DNA from 2 places in the Microbispora sp. H10949 genome. Region 1 is predicted to be linked to the other one. Evidence: predicted binding sites of a transcription regulator. Region 1 holds the regulator's gene; the other holds the start of a gene.
What was found. Region 1 encodes HrcA, which represses chaperone genes, less so after heat shock. Its sites were predicted from a motif close to TTGGCACTCTCNNNNNGAGAGTGCCAA; they were not measured.
Positions count from the first base shown of each region.

Region 1 (15,726 bases):
ACACGGCCCGCGGCATGGCCGCACTACGCATGGCACTGGAGCAGTTCTCATGACCTTCCCGCCCGACGACGAGTACGGCGAGTCGCTCCGCCGTGCCCTGCGCGCGGAGGCGGACTCGGTCGTGCCGTCTCCCGAAGGACTCGACATCATCCGCCGGCGCATCGACCAGCGGGGCCTGCGCGGCCTGCGGAACGTGCTGTGGCTGCGGGTGGGCGCCGCGGCCGCCGGAGCCGTTATCGCGGCGGGCGCGGTCGTGATGCTCGTCCCAGGCCTGCGTGAGCAGGTCGCCGACCGCACGGGCATCGCGCAGCTGGGTGACACCCGCGAGGAGGACCCGCAGAGCTCGACCGTGACGCGCCCGCCCGCCGGAGGGGCCGCCTCGCGGCCCGGAGTGGTGATCATCGTCACCACCAGCCCGAGCCCGTCACACGGGCGGACCAGCCCGTCCCCGACGCACCGTCCGGGCTCGGCCACCAGGCCGTCGCCGTCGCCGTCCGACCCCTGCGCGTCGCCCCCGGCACGGGCCGGAGTGGTCGACCCCGACCCGCCGACCCTGCCCGCGACGTGCCCGCCGGTCCAGACGACGCAGCCCGCGCCGCCGCAGGCCACGCACACCGCCGCCCCCTCGTCGGCTCCGCCCACGGCGACCGCCACGCCCTCGGCCACTCCCAGCGCCCCGCCCACGGAGACGGCCACGCCCTACTCGGCCGAGACCCCCACCCCCTGACGGCCTCTCCCGGCGATCACGGTCCTCACCAGCGGCCGCAGCGGGCCAGGAGGACGGCCGCCGCGGCCACGCCCGCCGTCGAGGTGCGCAGCACGGTGGGGCCGAGCAGGGCCGGTACGGCTCCCGCCGCGCGGAACCCGGCGATCTCCTCGTCGGTGACGCCGCCCTCCGGGCCGACGATCACCAGGATGTCGCCGGGGACGTCCGGCAGCGTGAGGCGGCTCAGCGGCTCGGCGGCCTCCTCGTGCAGCACGACCGCGAGCGCCGCCGCCGAGACGAGCGAGCAGACCCGCGCGGTCGTGGCCTGCTCGGTCACCTCCGGCAGGTGGAAGCGGCGGGCCTGCTTGGCCGCCTCGCGCGCCGTGCTCCGCCAGCGCGCGAGCGACTTGCCGGCCCGGTCGCCCTTCCACTGCGTGACGCAGCGGGCGGCGGCCCAGGGGACGATCACGTCCACCCCGGCCTCGGTCATCATCTCGACCGCGAGCTCGCCCCGGTCGCCCTTGGGCAGCCCCTGCACGACCACCAGCCTCGGCCGCGGGGGCGGCACCTCGTAGCGGCGCAGCACCGCGGCGGTCAGCGCGTCCTTGCCGGCCGACGTCACCGTGCACTCGGCCACCCGGCCCGCGCCGTCGGTGAGGTCGACCCGCTCCCCCGCCCGCAGGCGGCGCACCGACGCGGCGTGCCGCCCCTCGGGCCCGTCGAGGACGATCGTGTCCCCGGTCTCACCGGCCGCCTCCGACAGGAACACGGGAACGCTCACGGCCTCACCGGCCGTTGAAGGCGTCCCGCAGGCGGGAGAAGAAGCCCTGCTGGCCCGGGGAGAACTTGCCGGGCGGCCGTTCCTCCCCGCGCAGCTTCGACAGCTCCCGCAGGAGTTCCTCCTGCTGCGGGTCGAGCTTGGTCGGCGTCTCGACGTTCACGTGGATCAGCAGGTCGCCCCGGCCGGTCTCGTTGAGCCGCTGGATGCCCTTGCCGTACAGGGGGATGACCTGACCGGCCTGGGTGCCGGGCCGCACGTCGATGGCCTCCGCGCCGTCGAGGGTGTCGATCGACAGGACGGTGCCGAGCGCGGCGGCGGTCATCGGGATCTGGACGGTGCAGTGCAGGTCGTCGCCCCGGCGTTCGAAGATCTGGTGCGGCCGCTCGACGATCTCCAGGAACAGGTCGCCCGGAGGGCCTCCGCCCGGCCCGACCTCGCCCTCGCCCGCGAGCTGGATGTGCGTGCCGTCCTCGACGCCGGCCGGGATCCGCACCTTGATCGTGCGCCGGGTCCTGACCCGTCCCTCGCCCGAGCACTCCATGCAGGGGTGCCGGATGACGCTGCCGTACCCGCCGCACTGGGGGCAGGGGCGCGACGTCATGACCTGGCCCAGGAACGAGCGGGTGACCTGGGAGACCTCGCCGCGCCCGTGACACATGTCGCAGGTGTCGGGGTGGGTGCCGGACGCCGCCCCGGAGCCCTGGCAGACGTCGCAGACCACGGCCGTGTCGACCACGATCTCCCGGGTGGTGCCGAAGGCGGACTCCGCCAGGTCCAGTTCGACCCGGATGGTGGCGTTGCGGCCGCGGCGGGCACGCGAGCGGGGACCCCTCGCGGCGCCGGCGGAACCGAAGAAGGCGTCCATGATGTCGCTGAACGGGAAGCCCCCGCCGAAGCCGCCCGCCCCGGCCGGCCCGCCGCCACTCGCGAACGGATCGGCGCCCATGTCGTACATGCGGCGCTTGCCCGCGTCGGACAGCACCTCGTACGCCTGGTTGATCTCCTTGAACCGCTCCTGGGTCTCCGGATCGGGGTTGACGTCCGGATGCAGCTCACGGGCGAGACGGCGATACGCCTTCTTGATCTCTTCCTGGCTGGCGTCGCGCCGGACGCCAAGGGTCGCGTAGTAGTCGTTGGACACTTATGACCCCGCCAGGATCTGGCCCACGTACCGCGCCACCGCGCGCACCGCACCCATCGTCACCGGATAGTCCATTCGTGTCGGGCCCAGCACTCCAAGCCGGGCCAGTTCCTTGTCGCCCGAACCGTATCCGGCGGCCACGATAGAGGTGCCGCGCAGCCCGCTGTAGGGATTCTCGGATCCGATTCTGACGGTGAGTTCGGACAGCCCGCCGGTCTCGCCCAGCAGGCGCATGAGCACGACCTGCTCCTCCAGCGCCTCAAGCACGTCACGCAGGCCGACGCTGAAGTCGGCGCCCGCCAGATTGGCCGTACCGCCGAAGACGATCTTCTCCTCGTGCCGCTCGACGAGCGTCTCCAGGAGCACGGACATGATGGTCGCCACCACCGGCCTCTCCTCCGGCGGCAGCCGTTCGGGGATGCCGGCCACGGTCTCGGGCACCTGAGAGAGCCAGCACCCGTCGAGGCAGCCGTTCAGCACGGAGCGCAGGTTCGCGATCCGGTCCTCGGCGAGCGCCTCGGGCAGATCGACCACCCGCTGCTCGACCCGCCCGGTGTTCGTGATCAGCACCAGCATGACCCGGCGCTCCGCCAGCGGGACGATCTCCACGTGGCGGACCGACGACCTGGTGAGCGAGGGATACTGCACGACGGCCACCTGCCGGGTGAGCTGCGCGAGCAGCCGTACCGTGCGCATGACGATCTCGTCGAGGTCGACCGCCCCGGCGAGGAACGTCTCGATGGCCCTGCGCTCCGCCCCCGACAACGGCTTGATCTGCGACAGCCGGTCCACGAACAGGCGGTATCCCTTGTCGGTCGGGACCCGCCCGGCGCTGGTGTGCGGCTGCGTGATGTAGCCCTGCTCCTCCAGCGCCGCCATGTCGTTGCGGATGGTCGCCGGGGAGACGCCGAGGTTGTGCCTGTCCGCCAGGGCCTTGGACCCCACCGGCTCGTTGGTGGACACGTAGTCCTCGACGATGGCGCGCAGGACGGCGAGCTTGCGGTCGTCGAGCAATGTGTCACCTCCCTGTGCCCTGGAAACACCGACTCTGGCACTCTGTGTTCCCGAGTGCCAAGTGTACGGCTACCACCGCTCGGCGTGCGATAACGAGCAGACGATCAGGGGCAACACGCCGTGAATCCGGGCGCAACCGGCGGGCTGGCGGCCCGGGATTTGCTAGCGTTCCCCGCATGTACGGGCGGGACGTGCTTTCCGGAGACTGGCGGCGGCCACGGCGGGGGCAGATCCCCGAGATCCCGGCCGAGCCCGACCTCGTGGTCGAGGACGCCGAGGGCCGTTTCTGCGGCGCGGTGGTGGACTGCGACAAGGAGGCCGTGACGCTGGAGGACCGCTTCGGGCGGCGGCGGGTGTTCCCGCTGACCCCCGCCGGGTTCCTCCTCGACGGCAGACCGGTGACGCTGGTCCGTCCCCAGGCCCGGCCGTCCGGCCCGTTGCGGAGCGCCTCCGGGTCGATCGCGGTCGAGGGGCTGCGCGCCCAGGTCGCCAAGGAGAGCCGCATCTACGTCGAGGGCGTCCACGACGCCGCGCTGGTCGAGAAGATCTGGGGACACGACCTGCGCGTCGAGGGGGTCGTCGTCGAGTTCCTGGAGGGCGTCGACGACCTGCCCGCGATCGTCGGGGAGTTCGGCCCGGAGCCGGGCAGGCGGCTGGGCGTGCTCGTCGACCACCTGGTGCCCGGTTCCAAGGAGAGCCGCATCGCGGCCCAGGTCTCCGGCGCGGACGTGCTCGTCGTGGGGCACCCCTTCGTGGACATCTGGCAGGCGGTCAAGCCCCGGGCACTCGGCATCCAGGCGTGGCCGGACGTGCCGCGCGGCGTGCCCTGGAAGGAGGGCGTGATCGCCGCGCTGGGCTGGCGGATGGACCCCCAGGAGGCGTGGCGGCACATCCTCGGCCGGGTCACGACCTACGCCGACCTGGAGCCGGAACTGCTCGGCCGCGTCGAGGAGCTCATCGACTTCGTCACCGCCCCTGATCAGCCGGACTGAGGGATCAGCCGGATCAAGGGGTCAGGTCGCGTACGACGGCGTCGGCGAGGAGCCGGCCGCGCAGCGTGAGGACGGCCCGGCCCGCCTTGAACGCCTCGGTCTCCAGCAGCCCGTCCCCCAGCGCCCGCGCGCAGGCCGTACGCGCCTCGGGGGCGAGGTCGGCGAGCGGGAAGCCCGAGGCGAGGCGCAGCTCCAGCATGACGCGCTCGACGGCCCTGTCCTCCGCCGTCAGCACCTCCCGGGCGTGCGCCGGGGAGGTCCCGTCCGCCAGGCGGGCGGCGTACGCGGCGGGGTGCTTCACGTTCCACCAGCGGGTGCCGCCGACATGGCTGTGCGCCCCCGGGCCCACCCCCCACCAGTCGCCGCCGGTCCAGTAGAGCAGGTTGTGGCGGCAGCGGGCCTCGTCCCCCGCCGCCCAGTTGGAGATCTCGTACCAGCTCAGGCCCTCGGCCGTCAGGGTCTCCTCGGCGATGAGATAGCGGTCGGCCGCCACGTCGTCCTCGGGCATCGGCAGCTCGCCGCGCCGGATGCGGGCGGCGAGCCGGGTGCCGTCCTCCACGATCAGGGAGTACGCCGAGACGTGGTCGGGACCGGCCGCCAGGGCGGCCTTGAGCGAGGCCCGCCAGTCGTCGTCGCTCTCCCCCGGCGTGCCGTAGATCAGGTCGAGGTTGACATGCTCGAACCCGGCCGCGCGGGCCTCCCGTACGGCCTCGGCGGGCCGGCCGGGGGTGTGCCGCCGGTCGAGGACGGTGAGGACGTGCTCGCCCGCGCTCTGCATGCCGAAGCTCATCCGGGTGAAGCCGCCCTCCCGCAGCTCCTTCAGGTAGGCCGGGTCGACGGACTCGGGGTTGGCCTCGGTCGTCACCTCGGCGCCCGGCCGCAGGCCGAACTCCTCGCCGACGGCGTCCAGGATCCGTACGAGGTCGGCGGCGGGCAGCAGGGTCGGCGTGCCTCCGCCGAAGAAGACGGTCTCGACCGGCGGCGCGGCGTCCCCGAGCACGCGCCGGGCCAGCCGCACCTCCTCGATCGCGGTGGCGGCGTAGTCCCGCTGCGCGGCGCCCGGCCCCAGCTCCGCGGCCGTGTAGGTGTTGAAGTCGCAGTAGCCGCAGCGCGTCGCGCAGAACGGCACGTGCACGTAGAAGCCGAACGGACGGGAGCCGAGCCCGTCGAGGGCTCCGGGCGGCAGCGCGCCGCTCGCGGGGACGGGATCGCCGTCGGGAAGCACGGAAGGCACGCCTCCAGTCTGCCGTCACTCGCGCGGTGCCGTTGACGGGGTGATCGGAGGGGTCTACGATCGGCGCAATTTACAGGAAACTTTCCTATAAATTGTGCCCGGGAGGCCGGCGTGCTCATGAGAAGGACCCTCGCCGTGGCGGTCGCCGCCACCCTGGCCGCCGGGCTCGCGCCCGCCCAGGCCCAGGCCACGACGGGCGGGGACCGCTACAAACGGGTGGCGTACTTCATCCAGTGGGGGGTCTACGGCCGGAATTTCCACGTGCGTGACGTGGACGCCAGCGGCGCGGCGGCGAAGCTGACCCATCTCAACTACGCCTTCGGCTTCGTCGGCCCCGAGGGCACCTGCTACTCGGCCGATCCGTGGGCCGACTGGCAGCGCCCGGTGCCCGCCGAGCAGAGCGTCGACGGCGTGGCCGACGCCGACGACCAGCCGCTCAAGGGCAACCTCGGCCAGCTCAGGAAGCTCAAGGCCCGCCACCCCGGCCTCAAGGTCCTCATCTCCATCGGCGGCTGGACCGGATCGAAGTACTTCTCCGACGCCGTTCTCACCCCCGCCTCCCGGGCCCGGCTCGCCGCCTCGTGCGTCGACCTGTGGCTCAGGGGCGACCTGCCCGGCCTGCCCGGCGGCGCCGCCGCCGGAGTGTTCGACGGCATCGACCTCGACTGGGAATGGCCCGGCTCCTCCGGAAACGACGGCAACGTCATCCGGGCCGAGGACAAGCAGAACTTCACCCTGTTCCTGGCCGAACTCCGCCGCCAGATGCGGGCCCACGACCGGCGCGCCGAACTCACCGCCTTCCTCCCGGCCGCCGCCGCCAAGATCGACGCCGGTTTCGAGGTGAAGAAGGTCTTCGGCCTGCTCGACTTCGCCACCGTCCAGGGCTACGACCTGCACGGGCCGTGGGAGAACCGCACCGGGCACCAGGCCAACCTGCTCACCGACCGCCGCGACCCCGGCCCGGTCAAGTACAGCGTCGACCAGACCGTACGCGACTACGTCGGCCGCGGGGCGCCCGCCCGCAAGATCGTCGTCGGCGTCCCCGCGTACGGCCAGGGCTGGACCGGGGTCACCTCCGGCGGCGACGGCCGCTACGCCCCCGCCGCCGGCCCCGCACCCGGCACCTGGGCCGCCGGCAGCGACGACTACAAGAACCTCGCCGGCAAGCCCGGCAGGCGCTACCGCGACCTGCTCACCGGCGCCCTGTGGCTCTACGACGGCAACGAGTTCTGGTCCTACGACGACCCCGCCGTCATGCTGCGGAAGGCCGCGTACATCCGCCTCAAGGGCCTCGGCGGCTCGATGCTGTGGTCCATCGACCAGGACGACGCCAAAGCCTCCCTCACCTCCGCCCTCTACTCCGTCCTGCGGTGATCCGGCCTGGGGAGGGGTCACCCCCTCCCCAGGTCGTGACGTCAGGAGGTCAGGGGCTGGTGCAGGTGGCGGTGGGGGTAGCCGCGCTGCCGTTGGCGGTGAAGCCGAACGTCGTGGACGCGCCCGCCGCGATCGAGCCGTTGTAGGACTCGTTGGTGACCGTCACCGAGGAACCGGACACACTCTGCCGGCCGTTCCACAGGCTGCTGATGGTCTGGCCGCCCGGCCAGGTCCACTTCACGGTCCAGCCGTTGACCGCCGAGCTGCCCGCCTGAACCGTCACCTCGGACTGGAAGCCGCCGCCCCAGCTGTTGATCGTCTTGATCGTCGCCGAGCATCCGCCGGGAACCGGGGACGTCGACGGCGAGGCCGACGGGCTGGCGCTGGGACTCACGCTCGGGCTCGCACTGGGACTGGCACTGGGGCTGGCGCTCGGGCTGGCACTGGGGCTGGCACTGGGGCTGCTCCCGGGACTGCTGACCCGGTAGACCACGGTGCCGTGCGCCGGAACGCTGGCGGAGATCGTGCCGCTCGTGGTGCTGGTCGCGTTGGTCCAGGCGTCCGTCAGCGTCACCGTGCCGCCGGACTTGCCGATGGCGGAGGTGGTCGTCGAGACCGTGGTGGTCGAGCCGCCCTGGTTGAACAGGGCGACCGCGACGTCGCCGTTGGCGAGCTTCTTGGCGAGCACGCGCCGGGTGCCGTCGTTGGACACCTGGGTGGCCTGCAGGCCCAGCGAGTCCTGGTTGATCGCGATGAGGTTCTTGTTCTTGAGGATCGTCTGCGTCGCCGAGTCCATGGAGCGGATGTCGTTGCCCGCGATCAGCGGGGAGGCCATCATCGCCCAGAGCGCGAAGTGGCTGCGCATCTCGGTGTCGTTCATGCCGCCCCGGCCGATCTCCATCATGTCCGGGTCGTTGAAGTGCCCGGGACCGGCGTACGAGGCGAGCGGGACGGTGACGTTCACGATGTTCTGGATGCCCATGGGATAGCCGTTGGTCTGGCCCGTGTCCCACTTGTTCGTGATGTCCTCGGTGGTGCGCCACATGTTCGCGACGTCGCCCCAGTTGCGCTGGGGGCCGGTCTTCGAGTGGATGCTGTTGGGGTTGATGCTGTAGACGATCGGCCGGCCGGTCGCCTTCAGCGCGTCGCGCATCTTGGCGAACGTGGCCACCTGGTCGTTGATCGTGCCGTTCGGGGAGCACCAGTCGTACTTCAGGTAGTCGACGCCCCACGCCGCGAACTGCCGGGCGTCCTGCGCCTCGTGGCCCTGGCTGCCGGTCGCGCCGGGATAGCTGTTGAAGTACTGCGCGCAGGTCTTGTCCACGGGCACCTGGTAGATGCCGAACTTCAGGCCCTTGTTGTGCAGGTAGTCGCCGAGCGCCTTCATCCCGCTGGGGAAGCGGGAGGGGTCGCCCTGGATGTTGCCCGCCGAGTCGCGGTTGGGGTTGAACCAGCAGTCGTCGACCACCACGTACTGGTAGCCGAGGTCACGCAGGCCGCTGTTGACGATGGCGTCGGCCATCCCTCTGATCAGCGACTCGTTGATGTTGCAGCCGAAGGTGTTCCAGCTGTTCCAGCCCATCGGCGGGGTCCTGGCCACCCCGTTCTCCAGTGCCTGCGCCGGGCTCACGGTGGTAAGCGCCACGGCGCCCGACGCGAGGGCCAGCGCCGCCGTGACGGCGGGGACCAGCGTCGTGCGGATGCGTTTCCTGTCCATCGGCATCGCTCCTCAGCGGGTGCGCTTCAACTGACGGGGATGTTAGCGTTAACAACCGCCCGTGATCGTCGCCGATCACGTGCTGGCCATTGCGTATCCCATTGGCGAAGATCCGGTGGCGGCCGCGGACGGCGCCACGGCGCGGAGCCAATCCCATGCGCGGGGAACGGTCAAGACACCCGTGTGCGCGATGCCGGGGCACGAGCCGGGCCGCACCGGCCTGATCTGGGCGCGGGAGCCCGAGGCGGGCCGCCCGGCCGTGGAGCACCGGCTGTAACTTTCACCTCCCGACCGTCCGGCGAGAGGTGACCGGTTCACGTGCTCGCGCGCCCGCTGTCACACCGTACGGCCGAGGCAGGCGAGGAGGCGCCGACGCGCGGGCGGGCAGGCGACCGGGCCGGAGAGGTGGGGATGAGGGCCCGGCGATCAGGGCGCGGTGGTGATCAGGAGGCGGGGGCCTCGGTGCGGCTTCCGAGCACGCGCTGGGCGACCCTGTCCCACTTGTCGCTGCGGCCGGGCTGGGCGAGGATCCGCCGCAGCAGGTCCCCGTCGCCGTGGTAGGCCCGGAACGCCTCGCCGATGGTCACGCCGTCCGCGGGCCGGTCCAGCACCTCGATCTCGTCGCCGGCGCCGAGTTCGCCCTCCTCGATCACCCGGAAGTACGCTCCCGTGCGGCCCGCCTCGGTGAAGCGCCTGACCCAGCCGCGCTCGTCGAGCCAGTTCCGGAACACGACACAGGGGATGCGGGGATAGGTGACCTCCAGGACGGCGGTGCCGACCCGCCAGCGCTCGCCGAGGAGCGCCCCGGTCAGGTCGGCCCCCGATGTCGTGAGGTTCTCCCCGAACCGGCCGTCGCGCAGGTCCCGGCCCATCCGGGGCTCCCACCAGTCGTAGTCCTCCCGGGCGTACGCGTACACCGCCTGGTCCCGGTGCCCGTGGTTGGCGGTGTCGGCGCGCTCGTCCCCGGCCAGGCCGTTCCCGTGTACGGCGACACGCCCCTCGGCGCGGCGCTTGTCGATGGCGGTACGCCGGAGGTCGCCGGCCCATTCCGCGTCGACGGCCCGGCCCACGTTCACAGAGAGGATGCGCATGGCCAAACGTTAACGGATGGTCATGTTTCCGCGCGATCCCATTAAGTTGTCATGAAACCAGACAGGGAGTTACTTCTTGGTCTTGTCCGGGGCCTCGGAGGAGAGGGCGGCGACGAAGGCCTCCTGCGGGACCTCCACGCGGCCGACCATCTTCATCCGCTTCTTGCCCTCCTTCTGCTTCTCCAGCAGCTTGCGCTTCCGGCTGATGTCACCGCCGTAGCACTTGGCGAGGACGTCCTTGCGGATCGCGCGGATGTTCTCACGGGCGATGACGCGGGCGCCGATCGCGGCCTGGATCGGGACCTCGAACTGCTGCCTCGGGATCAGCTCCTTGAGCTTCTTGGCCATTTCCACGCCGTAGGCGTACGCCTTGTCGCGGTGGACGATGGCGCTGAACGCGTCGACGGTCTCGCCCTGGAGCAGGATGTCCACCTTGACCAGGTCGGCCGCCTGCTCGCCCGACGGCTCGTAGTCGAGCGAGGCGTACCCCCGGGTCTTCGACTTGAGCTGGTCGAAGAAGTCGAAGATGATCTCACCGAGCGGCAGCGTGTAGCGGATCTCGACCCGGTCCTCCGACAGGTAGTCCATGCCCTGGAGCTGCCCGCGGCGGCCCTGGCACAGCTCCATGATCGCGCCGATGAACTCGGCCGGCGCGAGCACCGTGGCCTTCACCACCGGCTCGTAGATCTCGCCGATCTTGCCGGCCGGGAACTCCGAGGGGTTGGTGACGACGTGCTCGTTGCCGTCCTCCATGATCACCCGGTAGATGACGTTGGGCGAGGTCGAGATCAGCGACAGGTTGAACTCGCGCTCCAGCCGCTCCCGCACGATCTCCATGTGCAGCAGGCCGAGGAAGCCGCAGCGGAAGCCGAAGCCGAGCGCCGCCGAGGTCTCCGGCTCGTACACGAGCGCGGCGTCGTTCAGCCGCAGCTTGTCGAGGGCCTCGCGCAGCTCGGGATAGTCGTCGCCGTCGATCGGATAGAGCCCCGAGTAGACCATCGGCTTGGGATGCTCGTAGCCGCCCAGCGCCTCCGCGGCGGGCTTGAGCGCGTTGGTGACCGTGTCGCCGACCCGCGACTGGCGCACGTCCTTCACGCCGGTGATCAGGTAGCCCACCTCGCCGACGCCGAGGCCCCGGTCGGACGGCATGGGCTCCGGCGAGATGACGCCGATCTCCAGCAGCTCGTGCTGGGCGACCGTCGACATCATCAGCACGCGCTCACGCTTGGACAGGTGCCCGTCCACCACCCTGACGTACGTCACCACACCCCGGTAGGTGTCGTACACGGAGTCGAAGATCAGCGCGCGGGCGGGGACGTCCGGGTTGCCGACGGGCGCCGGGACGTGCTCCACGACGTGGTCGAGCAGCTCCTTGACGCCCGCACCGGTCTTGCCGGACACGCGCATCACGTCGCCGGGGTCGCAGCCGATGAGGCCCGCGATCTCCTCGGCGTACTTGTCGGGCTGCGCGGCGGGCAGGTCGATCTTGTTGAGCACCGGGATGATGTGCAGGTCGGCGTTCATGGCCAGGTAGAGGTTGGCCAGCGTCTGGGCCTCGATGCCCTGTGCCGCGTCCACGAGCAGGATCGCGCCCTCGCACGCCTCCAGCGAGCGCGACACCTCGTAGGTGAAGTCGACGTGTCCCGGTGTGTCGATCATGTTGAGGACGTGGCCGTTCCAGGGCAGCCGCACGGCCTGCGACTTGATCGTGATGCCCCGCTCCCGCTCGATGTCCATGCGGTCGAGGTACTGCGCACGCATCGACCTGTCGTCCACGACGCCGGTGAGCTGCAGCATGCGGTCGGCGAGTGTCGACTTGCCATGGTCGATGTGCGCGATGATGCAGAAGTTGCGGATCAACGCGGGGTCGGTCTGGCCAGGCTGAGTGCGCACCGGAGTCCGTTTCAACAGGGTGTGGTCATACAGGTTTCGAGTGACTGCTGGTCGATCGGGCCGCCCTCGCCTCGCGCTCGGCGGGCCCTCTCTCGGCTGGCGGACCAGCCACCCTCCATGGTGGCATGTCCGGGTGCTTGCCTTGACCACCAGACGGACCATCAGACGCGTTCTCCGCTGGACCGCCCTCGTCGCGGCCGTTCCGCTCGCGCTCGGCCTCGCGGCGGCGGCCGCGCTGCGCGTCCAGTTCGCCGGGACACCCGCCGCCTGGACGCGGACCACCGGGCACGACGCCCTGTGGATGGGCCACGCCTGGGTGGACGGCCGCCGCACGGAGGCCGACGTCCGGGCCCTCGCCGTACGGCTGCGCGCGAGCGGGATCAGGGACGTGTACGTCCACAGCGGGCCGTTCAAGTACGACGGGACCCTGCCGCCCGACCGCTACGCCAACGCCGGAAATTTCCTGAAATGGTGGCGCAAGAATCTGCCCGGTGTCCGGGTGTCGGCCTGGCTCGGCCAGACGGTCAACGACAACGGGAAGGCCCACCTGAGCCTGGCCGACGCGGCGGCGCGGGCCCGGATCGTGGCGGGCGCCCGTGACCTTGTCACCCTCGGCTTCGACGGGATCCACTACGACTTCGAGCCGGTCTCCGACGGGGACGGGCCGTTCCTCGGCGTGCTGCGGGAGACGCGGCAGGCCATCGGCGCCCGGCTCCTGTCGGTCGCCACCCAGCAGATCGAGCCGCTGACCGGCATGCGCGCCCCCACCGCCCTGGCGATCGGACACGACAAGTACTGGACGCCGGACTACTTCCGGCAGGTCGTCGGCCTGACCGACCAAGTCGCGATCATGACGTATGACTCCGGGACGCCCCTGCCGTCCCTGTACGGCGGCTACGTCGCACGGCAGACCTCGCTCGCCCTCGATCTCGTGCCCGAGGACAAGACCCTCCTCATCGGGGCTCCGGCCTACCACGACCACGGCATCGCGTACCTCGACTATGCCGAGAGCGTCGAGGCAGCGGCCGAGGGCGCCCGGCTGGCGCTCGGCGAGCACGGGCCGCGCACCGAGTTCGGCCTGGCCCTGTACGTCGACTTCGCGGCCACGGAGGAGGACTGGAGGGAGTACGAGACCGCCTGGGTGCGCGGAGGAGCCGGAGGAGGATCCGCCGAGTCGCTCGGGCGGGCCGATGTGCGGACCACGGCCGTCGTGCCGCGATAGCATGAACACAGGGCGGCCCGCCGTCGCGGATTTGAGCGATGGCCCGGGCTGTTGGTATCCTGTCCAACTGCGTGTGGCGCGCCCTCTCACGAGCCCGCGCGCCCCATCCGACCAAGACTTAACACTGAGGCTTTCTTCGTGGCGAACATCAAGTCCCAGATCAAGCGGAACCGGCAGAACGAGAAGCGCCGGCTGCGCAACAAGGCCGTCAAGTCGTCCCTGAAGACCGCGGTCCGCAAGTTCCGCGAGGCTGCCGACCAGGGCAACGTGGACGACGCCCTCGTCGCGCTCCAGGCCGCGTCCCGGCAGCTCGACAAGGCCGTCAGCAAGGGCGTGATTCACAAGAACCAGGCCGCCAACCGCAAGTCCGCGATCGCCAAGCGCGCCGCGGCTCTGCAGGGCGCCAAGTAGTTCCGCACCGAGCGCACGCCGCATCTTCCCTGATCGGGAGATGCGGCGTTTTCGCGTTTCCGGCGCCCGCCCTTCGCGCGCCTTCTTCCCCCGGTGACGGCAGTTTCGCCCGGTGCTGGCAGCTTCGCCCCGTGACGGCCGCTTCGGGCGGTGACGTCGGCGTCGCGCTGGGGCGGGGGTCGCTCGATCGGCTCTGCCCGCGAGTGCGTCAGCGGGCGGTGCGGCTGGCGACGATCGTGTGGATGGCCTTCTCCAGCGCGTACCCCGGGTCGGCGCCGCCACCCTTGACCTGCTCGTCCGCGACGGCGACCGCCTGGAGGGCCGCGGAGATGCCGTCAGGGCCCCAGCCGCCGAGCTGGCGCTTCACCCGGTCGATCTTCCACGGCGGCATGCCCACATGACTCGCGAGCTGGCCGCCGCGGAGATTGCGGGGCGCGCCTCCCACCTTGGCGAGCGAGCGCAGGCCCCCCGCCAGGGCGCTGACGATCAGCACCGGAGCAACGCCCGTCGCCAGGGCCCAGCGGACCTGCTCCAGCGCCTCACCCAACCGGCCTTCCACGGCCAGATCCGCGATCGTGAAACCGCTGACCTCGGCCCGCCCCCGGTAGTACTTCGCGACCGCCGCCTCGTCGATGTTCTTGCCCTGCGTGTCGAACGCGAGCTGGCCGCACGCCGCCGAGAGCTCCCGCAGGTCGCTGCCCACCGCGTCGAGCAGCGCCTGCGCGGCGGCGGGCGAGATCGTGCGGCCCTCCCTGCGGACCTCGGCCTTGATGAAGTCGAGCCGCTCCCCCGCCTTGGTCGGCTTGGCCACGGTCACGACGTCGGCGCCCGCCTTCTTCACCCCGTCGACCAGCGCCTTTCCCTTGACCCCGCCGGGATGGGCCAGCACCAGCACCGCCTCGTCGGCCGGGCGCGCGGTGTACTTCACCACCTCGGCGACGACGTCCTTGGGCAGGTCCTGCGCGGCGCGGATCACGATGACCGACCTGTCGCCGAACAGCGAGGGCGAGGTGAGCCCGGTCAGCTCCCCGGGCTCCACCTTGCCCCCCTGGAGGTCGTGCACCTCCGCCCCCGGGTCCTCGGCGCGGACCGCCGCCACGACGGCCCGGACCGCCCGATCGACCAGGAACTCCTCGTCGCCGACGACCAGGGTCACGGGTGCTGCGTTCGCCATGGCACGCAGCATGCCACGCCGGCCCGGCGCCGGCACACCCGGCGCCCGGCGCGTTCGCCGCGCCATCCGCCGTCTGGGGGGCACACCCGGCGCCCGGCGCGCTCGTCGCGGCCCCGCATCGGCCGTCCGGCTCACGCCCGATGGGAGCGAGCCGGGCGGCCGGGCGACGAGCGCCCCGCCGCGGCCGTCACCGGAAGCCCCCCATCGGCGTCACCGCCGGCATGGCCGGGTCCGCCCGCCGAGACGCTCGATGCTAGCCCCGGGTGGCCGCGGTGCGACTCCGGGCCTGGCCGGCCGGGGTCTGGGCCGGCGTCTGGGCGGCGGTCTCCCTGGCCTTCTCGCGCTCCTCCATCTCCTGCGTCCGGCGAGCTGTCCTGGAGAGGTCCTCCAGCTCGTGCGCGGTCTCCTGGAACTCCTGCGCGGCCTCCCTCGTCATCCTGCCGACGAGCCTGCGGCCGCGAAGAGCCATGTCCTCGTAGACCTCGTTGGCTTTGGCGATGGCGTAGGGGCCCACGCCGGCGAGGGCGCAGAATGGCTTGGACATCGTGATCCTCTTGACCGGTGTCGTCACTTGGTCACTCTCCGTTAAGGTCGCTCTGGCGAGGCTGCTCGGTTCCGTCTGTCTTGGTCAGGGGAGGAACGGCACGTCCTCATCGGCAGGCGGAACGGGCCGGTGCTCTCCGGGTTCCGCCGCCGGGGCCATGCCTGGAGTGCGCGCCCGCTCCCCGACAGGCGAGCGCACACCGGCACCATCCCCGCACTCGTCCCAAGGACACCGGGCAGGAAAGCAAGCGCGGATCAAAGAGCGGTGTCGAAGGCCGCCGCGGCACAGCCGATGTCCAGCCGGCAGGTGGGGTCATCTGCCGCGTACGACCACGGCGAGACGACCGTGGTCGGCGACGACTGCGATGTCTCCCGACAGGTCCGTGCGATAGGGGCGCATGCCGAGGCCGCGCAGGCGGCGGAGCGTCACCTG
Region 1 is NZ_JABBWZ010000001.1:694,932-710,657, forward strand. It holds gene HHX40_RS03110 (SigE family RNA polymerase sigma factor) at 1-53, shown strand, start outside; gene HHX40_RS03115 (hypothetical protein) at 50-727, shown strand; gene HHX40_RS03120 (16S rRNA (uracil(1498)-N(3))-methyltransferase) at 753-1,487, opposite strand; gene dnaJ (molecular chaperone DnaJ) at 1,492-2,628, opposite strand; gene hrcA (heat-inducible transcriptional repressor HrcA) at 2,629-3,642, opposite strand; gene HHX40_RS03135 (DUF3097 domain-containing protein) at 3,819-4,634, shown strand; gene hemW (radical SAM family heme chaperone HemW) at 4,648-5,868, opposite strand; gene HHX40_RS03145 (glycoside hydrolase family 18 protein) at 5,986-7,242, shown strand; gene HHX40_RS03150 (cellulose binding domain-containing protein) at 7,292-8,959, opposite strand; gene HHX40_RS03155 (hypothetical protein) at 9,021-9,236, shown strand; gene HHX40_RS03160 (MOSC domain-containing protein) at 9,403-10,050, opposite strand; gene lepA (translation elongation factor 4) at 10,120-11,943, opposite strand; gene HHX40_RS03170 (glycosyl hydrolase family 18 protein) at 12,086-13,165, shown strand; gene rpsT (30S ribosomal protein S20) at 13,304-13,576, shown strand; gene holA (DNA polymerase III subunit delta) at 13,785-14,750, opposite strand; gene HHX40_RS03185 (hypothetical protein) at 15,004-15,294, opposite strand; gene HHX40_RS03190 (ComEC/Rec2 family competence protein) at 15,607-15,726, opposite strand, start outside.

Region 2 (15,726 bases), on a different contig from region 1:
GGTCCAGTCGGGCTTCCTCGTGTTCTTCCTGCTGTTCCTCGTCCAGGACGGCCACCTGCGCGGGCCCGGCCCCACGGTGGCGCTGGCGCTGCTGGCGGCCGCCGCGGGCGTGGGCGGCCTGGCGGGGGCCGCCGCCGGCTCCTGGACCCGGTCACGCTCGCCGCAGCTGACCGTGCTGGCCACGCTCGCGCTCGCGACGGTCGCCACCGTCGCGGCGGCGTTCGTCTTCACCATCTGGACCGCCGCCGCCGTCGCCCTCGTGGGCGCGTTCGCCCAGGGCCTCGGCAAGCTCGCCTTCGACGCGATCGTGCAACGCGAGATCGGCGAGGAGGTGCGCTCGTCGGCCTTCGGGGTCGCCGAGACGCTGCTGCAGATCGCCTGGGTGTCCGGCGGCCTGCTCGGCCTGGTGCTCTCCCTGTTCGTGGCCGGTCCCGCCGGGCTGGGCGTGATGTCCGCGGCCCTCGCGCTGTCCCTCGGCCGCCTCCTCGCGCTGCGCCGCCGAAGGCTCGCCACCGGAGCCGCCACCGCCTGAGCCCCGCCGGGGCCCTCGCCGCACCCGGACGCCGGGGTAACCGGACGCCGGAGCGCCCGGCCGCAGGAGTGCCGGACGCTACGCGTCGAGGTCGTCGGCGACCGCGCGCAGCACGGTCGCGACCTTCTTGGCGTGCGACACGTCGGGATGCTTGCCCCGCTGGTAGGAGTTCGAGATGTCGTCGAGCAACTTGATCAGGTCCTCGACGATGACGACCATCTCGTCTGGCTTCTTCCGCTTCGCCTTGGGCTTCACGGTCTTGGCCAGCGTCGGAGGCTGGTCGATCACCCGCACCGAGAGCGCCTGCTGTCCGCGGCGGCTCTCGGCCACCCCGAACTCGACCTTCTGCCCGGGCTTGAGGGCCTCCACGCCCTTGGGCAGCGCGGAGGAATGGACGAAGACCTCACCGCCGTCGTCGCGGGTGAGGAAGCCGAAACCCTTGTCGGCGTCGTACCACTTGACCTTGCCACTCGGCACAGGGGTGACCTCGTTCAGACTGTCGTGAAGGTGATGGATGTAGGTTATGCCCACAGACAGGCCCCGTGGACCCACTAAGGGGCCACTGAAGCGTCGCGTCTCCGGATTCCCGTCGATCTTCCGTCAACCCTTGTCACGCGGGCGGTCCCGTGATCCCCAGGAGGCGTCGCCCTACCATGGAGACGATGACGGGCACGGACTTCAGCGAGTGGCTGCGCGGCCGTTCCGACGAGCACCTGCGAGCGCTCGTGACGGCACGGCCCGAACTCGTCACGCCCGTCCCCGCCCACCTCGACGGCCTCGCCGCCCGCGCCTGCAGTCCCTCGGCCCTCGGCCGGGCGCTGGACCGGCTCGACCGCTTCCAGCTCGCCGTGCTGGAGACGCTGGCGCTGGGTGACGGCCCCTCCTCCCGCCCGGCCCTGCTCTCCATGATCGTGCGCGCGGTGCCCGACCCGCCCGGCACATCGGGCACGTCGGGCCCATCCGGCGCGTCCGGCGAGGAGGACATCGCGGCCGCTCTCGACGCGGCGCTCGACACGCTGGTCACCCGCGGCCTGGTCTACGGGCCGCCGGACGCCCTGCTGCCCGCGCCCGGAGTGCCCGCGGCCCTGGAGCCCCCGGCCGCGCTCGGCCCGCCGGCCGCCGAGGTCTTCCGCCACCATCCGCCCGAACGGCTCGACGTCCTCCTGCACGACATCGACCCCGCGTACGAGGGCGGCGGGCAGGCGGACGCGGGAAGACCGGCCAGGGAACGGCTCACGGCGCTGCTGTCCGACCCCGCGACCGTCGCGCGCCTGCTGGAGGAGGTGTCGCCGCAGGCGAGGGCGGCGCTGGACGAGCTCGTCTGGGGCCCGCCGAGCGGACGGCTGCCGAGCGCCCGCCGTGAGGTGGACACCGCGACCGCGCAGTCGCCCATCGAGCAGCTGCTGGCCCGCGGGCTGCTGGGGGCGACCGGGGAGGAGACGGTCGCGCTGCCCCGTGAGGTCGCCCTGGTCCTGCGCGGCGGCCGGGTGCACCGCGACCTGTCCCCCGGGCCGCCCGCCCTGGACGGACCCGTACGCGACCAGGAGCTGGCCGACCGGACGGCCGCCGGGCAGGCGTTCATGTTCGTCCGCATGGTGGAGGAGCTGTGCGAGCTCTGGAGCGTCGACCCGCCCGGCGTGCTGCGCGCCGGCGGCCTGTCCGTACGGGACCTGCGGCGCGCGGCCCAGCTCCTCGATCTGCCGGAATGGGCGGCCGGGCTGGTCGCGGAGGTGGCGCTCGCGGCCGGGCTGATCGCGGCGGGCGAGGGTGAGTGGCTGCCGACCGGCGGTTACGACGGCTGGCGGATCAAGGCGACCGAGGACCGGTGGGCCGTGCTCGCCGCCGCCTGGGCCGCGATGGACCGCGCGCCGGGCCTGATCGGCGAACGCGACGACCGGGACCGCCCGCTGAACGCGCTCCACCCCGACCTGCGCCGGTCCGGCGCGGCCCAGACGCGGGCGCGCACGCTCTCCGTGCTGGAGGCGGCGCCGCCCGGCCTCGCGCCGACGCCCGAGTCGGTGCTCGCCCGGCTCACCTGGGAGCAGCCCCGGCGCCGGTCCGCGCTGCGCGACCCGCTCGTCCGGTTCGCCCTGCGCGAGGCCGAGCACATCGGCGTGACGGGCCTCGGCGTGCCGGCCGCGCACGGCCGCTCGGCGGCCCGCGGCGACGGCCGGGCGGCGGACCTGCTCGCGCCGCTGCTGCCGCAGGCGGTCGACCACGTGCTGCTGCAGGCCGACCTGACGGCCGTGGCGCCCGGACCGCTGACCACCGACCTCGGCCGGCGGCTCGCGCTCACGGCCGACGTCGAGAGCAAGGGCGGCGCGACCGTCTACCGCTTCTCCGAGCAGTCGGTCCGCCGGGCGCTCGACGCCGGGCACTCCGCCGGCGACCTGCTCGCGATGCTGGAGCGCCACTCGGCCACGCCGGTCCCCCAGCCGCTGGCGTACCTGGTGACCGACGTCGCCCGCCGCCACGGCCGCATCCGGGTCGGCGTGGCGTCGTCCTACGTCCGATGCGACGACCCGGCCCTTCTCGACGAGGTGCTCGCCGACAAGCGGGCCCATCTGCTGCGGCTGCGGCGGCTCGCGCCCACCGTGCTCGCGTCGAAGACGTCCCGGGCGGCGCTGGTCGACTCGCTGCGGGCGATGGGATACGCGCCGGTCGCCGAGTCGCTGGAGGGCGACGTCGTCGTCGCGCGGGCCGACGCCCGGCGGACCGAGGGCCCGCCCGCCGCCCGCGTGTCCGCGAACCCCGGCCCGAACCCCGACGCGGCCGCGGCGGCCGTGCGGGCGATGCGGGCGGGAGACGCGGCGCACCGGTCCCGCCGCCGGCCCGCCGAGACGCCCGAGGGGCAGGTGCCCCGCTCCCCCAGCACCGCCACGATCAGCGCGCTGGAGGAGGCCATCCGGCAGGGGTCGCGGGTGTGGATCGGCTACACCGACTCGCAGGGGCACGCCACCAGCCGTATCCTCGAACCGGCCCGCATGGAGGGCGGCTACCTCACGGCGTACGACGAGACCCGGGCGACGGTCCACCGCTTCGTCCTCAGCCGCATCACCGGTGTCGCGGGCTACGACGCCGAGCGGTCCCAGACGCCCGGAGAGCGCGCCGCCGGAGTCGACTGAGGGGCGTCTCACAACACGGCGGGCGACCGGCCTCGGTGAAACGGGACTCATCAGGCCTGGTCTCTTGTTGGATAAGGGACAGCCGTACAAGGGAGCAGGCATTGAGTGACGGGCCGCTGATCGTTCAGTCGGACAAGACGCTGCTGCTGGAGGTGGATCACCCGAGGGCCGGCGAGTGCCGCAAGGCCATCGCCCCGTTCGCCGAGCTCGAACGCGCGCCCGAGCACGTCCACACCTACCGGGTCACCCCGCTCGCTCTGTGGAACGCCCGCGCCGCCGGGCACGACGCCGAACAGGTCGTCGACGCCCTCATCGGGTTCAGCCGCTACCCCGTGCCGCACGCGCTGCTCGTGGACGTCGCGGAGACCATGGCGCGGTACGGCCGCCTGCGGCTGGAGAAGCACCCCGTGCACGGCCTGGTGCTCGCCACCAGCGACCGCGCGGTGCTGGAGGAGGTGCTGCGCTCCAAGAAGATCCAGCCGCTGGTCGGGGACCGCCTCGGGGCCGACTCGGTGACCGTGCACCCCTCCGAGCGCGGCAACATCAAGCAGACGCTGCTCAAGCTCGGCTGGCCGGCCGAGGACCTGGCCGGATACGTCGACGGCGAGGCTCACCCGATCGACCTGCGCGAGGACGGCTGGGAGCTCCGGCCGTACCAGAAGGAGGCGGCGGACGCCTTCTGGCACGGCGGTTCCGGCGTCGTCGTGCTGCCCTGCGGCGCGGGCAAGACGATCGTGGGCGCGGCGGCGATGGCACACGCGCGGGCGACCACGCTGATCCTGGTCACCAACACGGTCTCGGCCCACCAGTGGAAGCAGGAGCTGCTGCGGCGCACCTCGCTGACCGAGGACGAGATCGGGGAGTACACCGGCACCAAGAAGGAGATCCGCCCGGTCACCATCGCCACCTACCAGGTCATGACCACCCGGAGGCAGGGCACGTACCGGCACCTGGAACTGTTCGACGCCCGCGACTGGGGGCTCGTCGTGTACGACGAGGTCCACCTGCTGCCCGCGCCGATCTTCCGGATGACCGCCGACCTGCAGGCGCGCCGTCGTCTCGGGCTGACCGCCACGCTGGTGCGCGAGGACGGCCGGGAGGGCGACGTCTTCTCGCTCATCGGGCCCAAGCGGTACGACGCGCCCTGGAAGGAGATGGAGAACCAGGGCTACATCGCCCCGGCCGAGTGCGTCGAGGTCCGGGTGACGCTCCGCGACGACGAGCGGCTGGCCTACGCCATGGCCGAGAGCGACGAGCGCTACCGGTTCTGCTCCACCACCCCCGCCAAGATCCGGGTCACCGAGGCGCTGGTGCGGCGGCACGAGGGCGAGCAGGTGCTGGTCATCGGGCAGTACATCGACCAGCTCGACGAGCTGGGCGAGCACCTGGAGGCGCCGGTCATCAAGGGAGAGACCAAGGTCAAGGAGCGCGAGCGGCTGTTCCAGGCGTTCCGCGACAAGGAGATCCAGGTGCTGGTGGTCTCCAAGGTCGCCAACTTCTCCATCGACCTGCCCGAGGCGGCCGTGGCGATCCAGGTCTCCGGCACGTTCGGCTCACGCCAGGAGGAGGCCCAGCGGCTCGGCCGGGTGCTGCGTCCCAAGGCGGACGGCGGGGGCGCGCTGTTCTACTCCGTCGTCAGCCGGGACACCGTCGACCAGGAGTTCGCCGCGCACCGGCAGCGCTTCCTGGCCGAGCAGGGGTACGCCTATCACATCATCGACGCCGACGACGTGGGCCAGGAGGACCCGGCGAGGTGACCGGTGGACGCCGTGTCCCGGGGCACGCTTCCCCGGGAGCACGTCCACGGTGAAGATCGACGGACGCCTGTCAGATCCAGGAAATGCCTGCGGGCCGTGTCACCACATCACCCCCTCGCGCCTGTACCGACATCACGGTGCCGTGATGGCGGCAATACCCACTCAGTACGGCGAATCACGCAATATGCGCATTTTTCACCTTGTCCCTGGTTTGTCGGTAAAAAGCGGGAAGTGTTACCAATTCTTCGGTGTGTGAGCAAGTCGCTACAGAACGCGCTAAATAAACGCGACATACAGCAATAAAGCACCCCGACAGCACCGCGCCTGATCAGCACCGCGTTTGAGCAGCACCGCGTTTGAGCAGCACCGCGCCCGGCACCCTCGGCAACAGGGTGCCCCGGCGCGCCGACGCACCAGGCAGGCGTCCGGGGCACAGCACCTCGGAGCCTCCGGCGGTCCAGGCAACGGACAACCCGGAACGCCGTGCATCCGGAAGCCCCCGGCCCCGGCGTCCCGCGTGCGGCGGCTCAGCGAACGGCCAGGCCGCCGAAGAGCAGGACCGCCAGCGCCGCGATCCACGCCGCCACGGCCACGCCGTACAGGGACTCGCGACGGGCGAACCAGGCGAATCCCATCGTCCCCGCCGCGACGAGCGCGACCAGTTCGGACAGCGAGGCCACCGGCGCCAGCCGATCCGCGCAGTCCGGCGATGGCTCCAGACCGGCGCAGAAGGCCGGCCGGCTCCAGCCGCCGAAGACCGCGAAGCCCCACAGCGTGGCGAGCAACAGGCTCACCGCCGCCAGGATCGCGGGAGGAACCGACGTGCGCGTCACCCGCGTAGAGATACCCAGGCAGGCCGACGGCGACACGCTAGAGAAATACCGTTTCGGCATCAGGGCGCCCGTCGCTAAGCTCTTGTCCTTCCGCCTCTCGTCCTTCCCGCCTCCGTCCTGTCCGCTGCCCGTCTTCAGTCCTCGGTCCTGCCCTCGTCGTGTACGGAGGAGTTTTCGCATGCCTGAGAATGTGCTCGAAGCCGAGCGCGCCCATCTCGCGGCCTCCCGCGCCGCGTTGCGGGCGATGCGTGAACACGCGCAGTCGCTGTCCGCGGACGCCGCCGGCGACTGGGTGTCGCAGCAGGTGCTCCAGGGCCTGCTCGACCAGCGCGTGGCCGCCCTGGCGGACCACCCGGACACACCTCTGTTCTTCGGCCGCCTCGACCGGTCGGCCGGCGACGACCTGCCGGACACCATCCACGTCGGCCGCCGGCACGTCCACGACGACAGCAGCCGGCCCCTCGTCATCGACTGGCGCGCGCCGATCTCCCGCGCCTTCTACCAGGCGAGCCCGTCCGACCCGATGGGCGTCGCGTTGCGCCGCCGGTTCGGCTACCAGGGCGGCGACCTCACGGCGTACGAGGACGAACCGCTGGACGGCCGGACGCTCGGGCAGAGCAGGCTCCTCACCGAGGAGATCGAGCGGCCCCGCACCGGCCCCATGCGGGACATCGTCGCCACCATCCAGCCCGACCAGGACGAGATCGTCCGCGCGGACCTCGGCGTGACCGTCTGCGTGCAGGGCGCCCCCGGCACCGGCAAGACCGCCGTCGGCCTGCACCGCGCGGCCTACCTGCTGTTCACGCACCGCGAGAAGCTGGCGAGGTCGGGTGTGACGATCGTCGGCCCCAACCGCGCCTTCCTGGCGTACATCTCCTCGGTCCTCCCGGCTCTCGGCGAGGTGAAGGTCGACCAGACGACCGTGGCGGGCGTCCTCGGCGAGCACGCGCATCCCGAGGACGCGGCGGTGGCGGCCGTGAAGGGCGACGCCCGGATGGCGGAGGTCCTGCGCCGCGGCCTGTGGCTGCACGTCGTCAAGCCGGTCGAGGGTGTGCTCGTCACCAAGGGCGTGAACCGCTACCGCGTGCCCGACCACGAGGTCCGGGAGATCGTCGCCTCGCTGCGCGGCACGACGAGGTACGGCCCGGGCCGCGCGATGCTGGCCCAGCGGCTCGCGCACGCCGTGCTCGTCCAGATGGAGCGCCGCGGCGAGTCTCCCGACGACCGTACACAGGACGCGGTGGCCCGCTCGAAGCCGGTCAGGGCCGTCCTCGACGCCGTGTGGCCCAGGCTGACCCCTCAGCAGGTGCTGCACCGCCTGCTGTCGGACGCCGAGTTCCTCGCGAAGGCCGCCCGGTCGGACCTCTCCGCGGAGGAGCGGGAACTGCTGCTGTGGCCCAAGCCGTACAAGTCGCACCGCTCGGCGAAGTGGACGGCCGCCGACGCCGCCCTCCTGGACGAACTCGGCGACCTCATCGAGCGCACCCCCTCTCAGGGCCACCTCGTGGTGGACGAGGCGCAGGACCTGTCGGCCATGCAGTTGCGCGCGCTCGGGCGGCGCTGCCGCACCGGTTCGGCGACCGTGCTCGGCGACCTCGCGCAGGGCACCACGCCCTGGTCGGCGCGGTCGTGGAAGACCGTGCTCGACCACCTCGGCCAGCCCTCGGGGGAGGTCACCGAGCTCACGCTGGGCTTCCGCGTGCCCCGCGAGATCCTCGATTTCGCCGCGCGGCTGCTGCCCTCCGTCGCGCCCGATCTCGCCCCGCCCCGCTCCCTGCGTCCCGGCGCCGGGTCGCTGTCCGTACGGCAGGTGCCCGACGTCGCCGCGGCCCTTCCGGAGACCGTGCGGGAGACGCTGGACCGCGAGGGCTCGATCGGCGTGATCGCGGCGGACGCGGCCGTACCGGCTCTCTCGGCCGCACTGGACACCGCCCGCGTGCCGCACACGGTGCTCGGCCCCGACGCGACGGGCGACGACCGGGTGCTGCTGGTGCCGGCCACGCTCGCCAAGGGCCTGGAGTACGACCACGTGATCGTGACCGAGCCCGCCGGCATCGTGGCCGCCGAGGACCGGGGGCTCGCCCGCCTCTACGTCGTCCTCACCCGGGCCGTGACGTCCCTGACCATCCTGCACGCCCACGATCTGCCCCCGGAGCTGACATGAGTGAGGAGCCGGCATGAGCGAGGTCACCCTGCGGTACGGCGGTCCCGGCGACGTCGACGCCGTGCTGCGGTTCTGGCTGGAGGCCGCGGAGAACACCGACCGGCACGACGACGCCGCCAAGGTCGCGGCGCTGGTCGAGCGTGATCCCGAGGCGCTGCTGATCGCCGAGATCGGCGGCCGCGTGGTCGGCACGCTCATCGCGGGCTGGGACGGCTGGCGGGCGAGCCTCTACCGGCTCGCCGTCGACCCCTCCGAGCGGCGCAAGGGCATCGGATCGCAGCTGATCCGGGCCGCCGAGGAGCGGTTCCGGAAGTACGGCGCGTTCCGGGTCGACGCGATGGTCCTCAACGACAACGCCCTGGCGCACCACGCCTGGACGGCGGCGGGATACACGATGCAGACCGACTGCGCCCGCTGGGTCAGGCGCCTCACCTGAGCCGTGGGGATCAGTCGTCGATCGCCTGGTAGAGCGTGGTCCAGAAGTCGTGGATGAGCCGCGCCGAGTCCGGGGTCGACATCCCGACCTGGGTGAGCAGGATTCCGGTGAGCTGCTCGTCCGGGTCGGCATAGGTCGAGGTGCCGCTTCCGCCGTCCCAGCCGAACTGGCCGACGGACGCGTAGTCGCCACGGTAGGTGCGCACCGCCATCCCCATGCCCCAGCCGCCGTGCTGCCCCTGGCCGAAGGACACATGGACGTTGTCGGCGGCCATGGCGGTGCGGGCGGCGTTCTGCTCGGGAGTGAGGCGGTTGGTGGTCATCAGCTCGACGGCGGGCCGGGACAGGATCCGTTCGCCCCGGTGCCTCCCGCCGTTCAGCAGCATCCGGAAATAGGCGTGGTAGTCGTCGACGGTGGAGACCAGCCCCCCGCCACCGCCCTGGAACGCCGGAGGCCGGCTCCACCGGCCCCCCTCGGCCTCGTCCCACACGGTGAACTCTCCGGTCCCGGGGTCGGGGGCGTAGAGGGTCGGCAGCCGGTCGATCTTGTCGGCGGGCACGTGGAAACCGGTGTCCTTCATCCCCAGCGGCTCGAAGACGCGTTCCCGCAGAAACGTCTCGAACGACCGGCCCGTGACCCTGGCGACGAGCACGCCGAGCAGATCGCTGCTGATGTGGTACTGCCAGCGCTCTCCGGGCTGGTGCATCAGCGGAAGCGTGCCGAGACGGCGGATCCACTCGTCCGGCTCGGGCATCGGCACCGGCAGGTCGGGCGTGAGCCCCTGCTCGAAGACCGCGCCCATGATCGGGGTGCCGAGCGACGTCATGTCCATGCCGAGCCCGAACGTGGAGGTGAGCAGGTCGCGTACGGTGATCGGCCGCCGCGCCGGCACGGTGTCGTCCAGCGGGCCGTCGATCCGCTTCAGCACCCGCCGGTCGGCCAGTTCCGGCAGCCACTGCTCCACCAGGTCGTCCAGCCGCAACCGGCACTCGTCGAGCAGGACCATCGCCGCCGCGACGGAGACCGGCTTGGACGTCGAGGCCATCCGGAAGATCGTGTCGCGGCGCATCGGCGCGCCGCCGTCGTGGCGCATCGTCCCGATCGCCTCGACGTGCGTCTCCTCGCCCCGGCCGACCAGGGCGACGAGCCCGGGAATCCGTCCCGAGTCGACGTGCCGTGCCAGCACCTCGCGCAGTCTGCGCAGCCCCGCCGCGGAGAAGCCGCCGTTGCCGTTTCCCATCATGAACCGCCCTATCCAGCGTTGTTCGCGAATCCCTGAACGCTCGCAAAGCTACATTGCATTCACAAAGTAGTCAACAAACTTTCCGGAAGAACGCCCAGATAGACCAGGTGTCACTGCCCTTTATTGCAATGACTGTGGCACTGAATGCAATAGGTGGACGGCCCATGCTTTGCAATGGGCTCAGGGTGAATGCATACTGTGCGGCGGGTGTGCGGGCGCGGAGCCGCGCATGCCGGCAGACAGGAGACGATTGCCGTGCCCGGAGGCAGACTCACCAACGAGGACCGTCAGCACATCGCCGCGGGGCTGGCCGAGGGACTCGGATACGCGGAGATCGGCCGGCGGCTGGGACGCCCCGCCTCGACCATCATGCGGGAGGTCACCCGGAACGGCGGACCGGACGACTACGGGGCAGACCGGGCGCACGAGGCCACGCGGCACCGGGCGCGCCGCCACAGGCAGGCACAGCCGCCGACGCCGCCGGTCCCCGACGGCGGCCATGGGCGTGATCCCCAGGCGGTGCGGGACTTCACGGAGTCCTTCACCGCCCTCCTCGTGGAGCAGGGGCTGCCCCGGATGGAGGCCAGGGTGCTGACCTGCCTGTACGTCACCGATTCCGGCGCTCTCACCGCCGCCGACCTGGTTGAGCGGCTTCGCGTCAGCCCGGCGTCGGTCTCGCACGCCGTCGCCTTCCTCGAACAGCAGGGAATGCTCAGGCGGGAGCGGGTTCCCGGCGCGCGGCGTGAACGCTATGTCATCGACGACGAGATCTGGGTGCGGTCCATCCTCGCCTCTCTGCGGATGAACGAGGCCCTGGCGGCCGCGTCACGGCGCGGAGCCGGGATTCTCGGGGCCACGACCCCGGCGGGCGCCCGCTTCGGGTCCTCCGCCGAACTTCTCGCCCTCGTGAGCGAGGCCTTCCGGCAGGTCCTGAAACAGTGGCGGCAGGGCTGACCGCCCGGCGCCCATACACGTGGGGAGACCGGGCGCAAGGGAAAGGGCGGCTCCCCCGAGGGGGAACCGCCCTTCCTGGTGAAGCGGGAGAGCAGGACTCAGAAGTCCATGTCGCCGCCGCCGGGCATGGCGGGGGCCTTCTCCTTCTCGGGCTTCTCGGCGATGACGGCCTCGGTCGTGAGGAACAGGGCCGCGATGGACGCCGCGTTCTGCAGCGCCGAGCGGGTGACCTTGGCCGGGTCGATGATGCCCGACTCGAACATGTTGACGTACTCGCCGGACGCGGCGTTGAGGCCCTCGCCCGCGGGCAGGTTGCGGACCTTCTCCACCACGACGCCGCCCTCGAGGCCGGCGTTGACGGCGATCTGCTTCAGCGGCTCCTCGAGCGCCTTGCGGACGATCGCCGCGCCGGTCGCCTCGTCGCCGTTGACCTCCAGCTTGTCGAACGCGTTGGCGCCGGCCTGCAGCAGGGCCACGCCACCGCCGGGGACGATGCCCTCCTCGACCGCGGCCTTGGCATTGCGGACGGCGTCCTCGATGCGGTGCTTGCGCTCCTTGAGCTCGACCTCGGTCGCCGCGCCGGCCTTGATGACGGCGACGCCGCCGGCCAGCTTGGCGAGACGCTCCTGGAGCTTCTCGCGGTCGTAGTCGGAGTCGGTGCGGTCGATCTCGGCGCGGATCTCGTTCACGCGGCCGGAGATCTGCTCGGCGTCACCGGCGCCGTCGACGATCGTGGTCTCGTCCTTGGTGACGACGATCTTGCGAGCGCGGCCGAGCAGGTCGAGGGTGGCGTTCTCCAGCTTGAGACCGACCTCCTCGGAGATGACCTGGCCGCCGGTCAGGATCGCGATGTCCTGCAGCATGGCCTTGCGGCGGTCGCCGAAGCCGGGGGCCTTGACGGCCACGGACTTGAACAGGCCACGGATCTTGTTGACGACCAGGGTCGCCAGGGCCTCGCCCTCGACGTCCTCGGCGAGGAGGACCAGCGGCTTGCCGGACTGCACGACCTTGTCGAGCAGCGGGAGCAGGTCCTTGTTCGCCGAGATCTTCTGGTTGGCGATGAGGATGTAGGCGTCCTCGAAGACCGCCTCCATACGCTCGGGGTCGGTCACGAAGTAGCCGGACACGTAGCCCTTGTCGAAGCGCATGCCCTCGGTGAGCTCCAGCTCCAGACCGAAGGTGTTGCTCTCCTCGACGGTGATGACGCCTTCCTTGCCCACCTTGTCCATCGCCTCGGCGATGAGCGCGCCGATCTCCGGGTCGGCGGCGGAGATGGAGGCCGTGGAGGCGATCTGCTCCTTGGTCTCCACGTCCTTGGCGAGCTTCGACAGCTCCTCGCTGACGCGCTCGACGGCGGCCTCGATGCCCTTCTTCAGCGACATCGGGTTGGCGCCGGCGGCGACGTTGCGCAGACCCTCGCGGACCAGCGCCTGGGCGAGCACGGTGGCCGTCGTCGTGCCGTCACCGGCGACGTCGTCGGTCTTCTTCGCGACTTCCTTGACCAGCTCGGCGCCGATCTTCTCCCACGGGTCCTCGAGCTCGATCTCCTTGGCGATGGAGACACCGTCGTTGGTGATCGTGGGGGCGCCCCACTTCTTCTCCAGCACGACGTTGCGGCCCTTGGGGCCGAGGGTCACCTTCACGGCGTCGGCGAGCTGGTTCATACCGCGCTCGAGACCGCGCCGGGCGTCCTCGTCAAACGCGATCATCTTGGCTGCCATTAGGCTAGACCTCCCAGTAGCAGGGTGTCTTCAACGGACCGAGCCGACGCCCGCGACGGCGTGGACCCGCTATCCCTGCGCGAGCCCCATCGCCCCGATCCCGGTTGTTGTCACTCTCGACCTCAGAGTGCCAAACAAGTATTTAGCACTCTACCCCCGAGAGTGCAAGCGGAAGCCACTCTGACCAGCTTGGACGAGGTTCCCGAACACCCGGACGAGCCCGGACGAGCCGAAGGCCCGGCCCGCGGAACGCGGACCGGGCCTCCAATGGTCGCTTGACGGGATCAGACGGCCCGTACGGCCTCCGCCTGCGGGCCCTTCTGCCCCTGCGTGATGTCGAACTCAACCCGCTGACCCTGCTCGAGGGCCTTGTAGCCGTCCATCATGATTGCCGAGTAATGGACGAACACGTCCTTCCCACCGTCTACCGCGATGAAGCCGTAGCCCTTGTCCGCGTTAAACCATTTGACGGTGCCCTGCGCCACTTCCGACTCCTCTTGCTGGGCTGGGGACCACACCCAAGAAGCCCCCGGTTTTGTCGATCGTCTTCGACCATACCCGTGTCAAGGCGTAGAACAACAGAGTCAATCCGCAAACTACTACGGCGCGTTCGCTCAAAGCGGTACAGACGATTATTCACTTTTCTACCGAAAGGTTGAGAGCTTCACCATTCGCTCTGGCGACATCTCACTTCCCCGGCGAGAGAAGTGCATGTCAGGTGCCCGGCGGCGGTGTCGCGGCTCAGCCCCCGGCGACGGCGGGGATGACCGAAATCTGTACCCCGTCCGGCGTGGCGGTGTCCAGCCCATCGGCGAAACGGACGTCCTCTTCTCCGACATAGACGTTGACAAAACGCCGGATCTTGCCCGTCTCATCCAGGATTCGACCTCCGATGCCCGGATAGTCCGCATCCAGCTTCTGCAGGACCTCACGGAGCGTTCCCCCCTCCCCGCTTACCTCCGCGACGCCGTCGGTGTACGTCCGCAGAATCGTCGGAATCCGCACGGAAACGCTCATTGTTCACTCGCTTTCGTTGCTGCCGATGGGCCTGTGATAACGCTTTCAGTTGGCGAATGCCGCACGGAAGGCGTCGAGGGAGGGACGGATGACCGCGGTTGGACGGGCCTGCTCGGCCACCGCGTCAAGTGTCTTGAGACCGTCGCCGGTGTTCAGCACTACGGTTTCGGCCTCGGGGTCGAGGCGGCCCTCGCGCACGAGCTTGCGCAGCACGCCGACCGTGACGCCGCCCGCGGTCTCGGCGAAGATGCCCTCGGTCCGGGCCAGCAGGCGGATCGCCTCGACCACCTCGCCGTCGTTCACGTCCTCCACCGCGCCGCCCGTACGGCGGGCGATGTCGAGCACGTACGGCCCGTCCGCCGGGTTGCCGATGGCCAGCGACTTGGCGATGGTGTCCGGCTTGACCGGCTGCACCACGTCCTGCCCGGCCTTGAACGCGCGGGAGACCGGCGAGCAGCCCTCGGCCTGCGCGCCGAAGATCCGGTACGGCCGCTCCTCGACCAGGCCGAGCTTGATCAGCTCGCGGAAGCCCTTGTCGATCTTCGTGAGCTGCGAGCCGGAGGCCACCGGGACGACGATCTGCTCGGGCAGCCGCCAGCCGAGCTGCTCGGCGATCTCGTACGCCAGCGTCTTGGAGCCCTCGGCGTAGAAGGGCCGGAGGTTGACGTTGACGAAGCCCCACTTCTCGCCCAGCTCGTCGCCGATGAGCTCGGAGCAGAAGCGGTTCACCTCGTCGTAGGTGCCGTCGATGGCGACCAGGCGGCCGCCGTACACGGCGGCCATGGTGACCTTGGCCGGCTCCAGGTCGGCGGGGATGAAGACGCAGGAGTCCAGCCCGGCCCTGGCCGCCGCGGCGCCCACCGCGCCGGCGAGGTTGCCGGTGGACGAGCACGAGAGGGTGTGGAAGCCGAAGGTGCGCGCGGCCTCCAGCGCGATCGCGACGACCCGGTCCTTGAAGGAGTGGGTCGGGTTGCCGGAGTCGTCCTTGACGTGCAGCGACCGCAGCCCCAGCTCGGCCGCCAGCCGGTCGGCCCGCACGAGCTTGGTCCAGCCGGGCTGCAGGTTGGGCTTGTCCGCCACCCCGGCGGGGACGGGAAGCAGGGAGCGGTACCGCCAGATGTTCGCCGGGCCCGCCGCGATGTCCTCCCGGCGGACCTCTCCGAAGTCGTACGCCACCTCGAGTGGGCCGAAACACTCCGTACAGGCGAAGACCGGGCCGAGGTCGTAGTGGGCGCCGCACTCGCGGCAGGACAGACCGGTGGCGGGGCCGAAGTCGGTGGCGGTGGTGGGGGTCGCGGTGCTGATGTGCGCCATGAAGCGAGGCCTTTCCCTCATCTTCGCTCGCGACCGCCCTGGCCGCGAGCCGGAATTGGCACCTGTCCCGGCCGGGCCTCGTGGGCACGAGTTCGACACCGGGGAGGTTGCCGGGGCTTCGCAGGGCCGGTCCCTCCACCCCTCTGGATGAGCATCTTCAGTTGTGGGACCTTCGAAAAAGGTCCTCCAGCACTGTACCCCGGCGTCCCCTGTGTCCGTTCCGCCGTCTCGGATGGCGAGACGGTTTGTATCAGCCGTAGGCCTCGCCGAGCGCGCTCTGCACGTACTTGCGCGCCTGGTGTATCCGGGACTTGACGGTGCCGAGGGGAATGCCGAGCTGGTCGGCGACCTGGGAGTAGTCGAGCTGGCAGATGTCGCGCAGCACGAGCGCCTGGGCGAGGTCGGGCCGCTCGGCCTCCAGCGCCTCCATCGCGTCGAGCAGGTCGAGCCGCGACCCCGCGATGACGCTCACCCGCCGCGGGTCCGGCCGCTGCTCGGGCAGCTCCTCCGCCTGCTCGGACGAGCGCCGCTTGAGCGACCGGTAGGTCGTCCTGGCGCAGTTCACGGTCACGATGTGCAGCCAGGTGCTGAACTTGGCCCGGCCCTCGAACCGGGCGATGTTGCGGGCCA
Region 2 is NZ_JABBWZ010000015.1:130,276-146,001, forward strand. It holds gene HHX40_RS32210 (MFS transporter) at 1-532, shown strand, start outside; gene HHX40_RS32215 (cold-shock protein) at 611-1,009, opposite strand; gene HHX40_RS32220 (helicase-associated domain-containing protein) at 1,195-3,657, shown strand; gene HHX40_RS32225 (DNA repair helicase XPB) at 3,759-5,414, shown strand; gene HHX40_RS32230 (hypothetical protein) at 5,942-6,247, opposite strand; gene HHX40_RS32235 (HelD family protein) at 6,426-8,411, shown strand; gene HHX40_RS32240 (GNAT family N-acetyltransferase) at 8,425-8,847, shown strand; gene HHX40_RS32245 (serine hydrolase domain-containing protein) at 8,858-10,087, opposite strand; gene HHX40_RS32250 (GbsR/MarR family transcriptional regulator) at 10,346-11,044, shown strand; gene groL (chaperonin GroEL) at 11,143-12,765, opposite strand; gene HHX40_RS32260 (cold-shock protein) at 13,050-13,250, opposite strand; gene HHX40_RS32265 (MoaD/ThiS family protein) at 13,507-13,782, opposite strand; gene thrC (threonine synthase) at 13,828-15,096, opposite strand; SAM riboswitch class I at 15,111-15,250, opposite strand; gene HHX40_RS32275 (RNA polymerase sigma factor) at 15,347-15,726, opposite strand, start outside.
Region 2: a site for HrcA is predicted at 12,873-12,899, ahead of groL (chaperonin GroEL). Genes of this name have one in related genera too.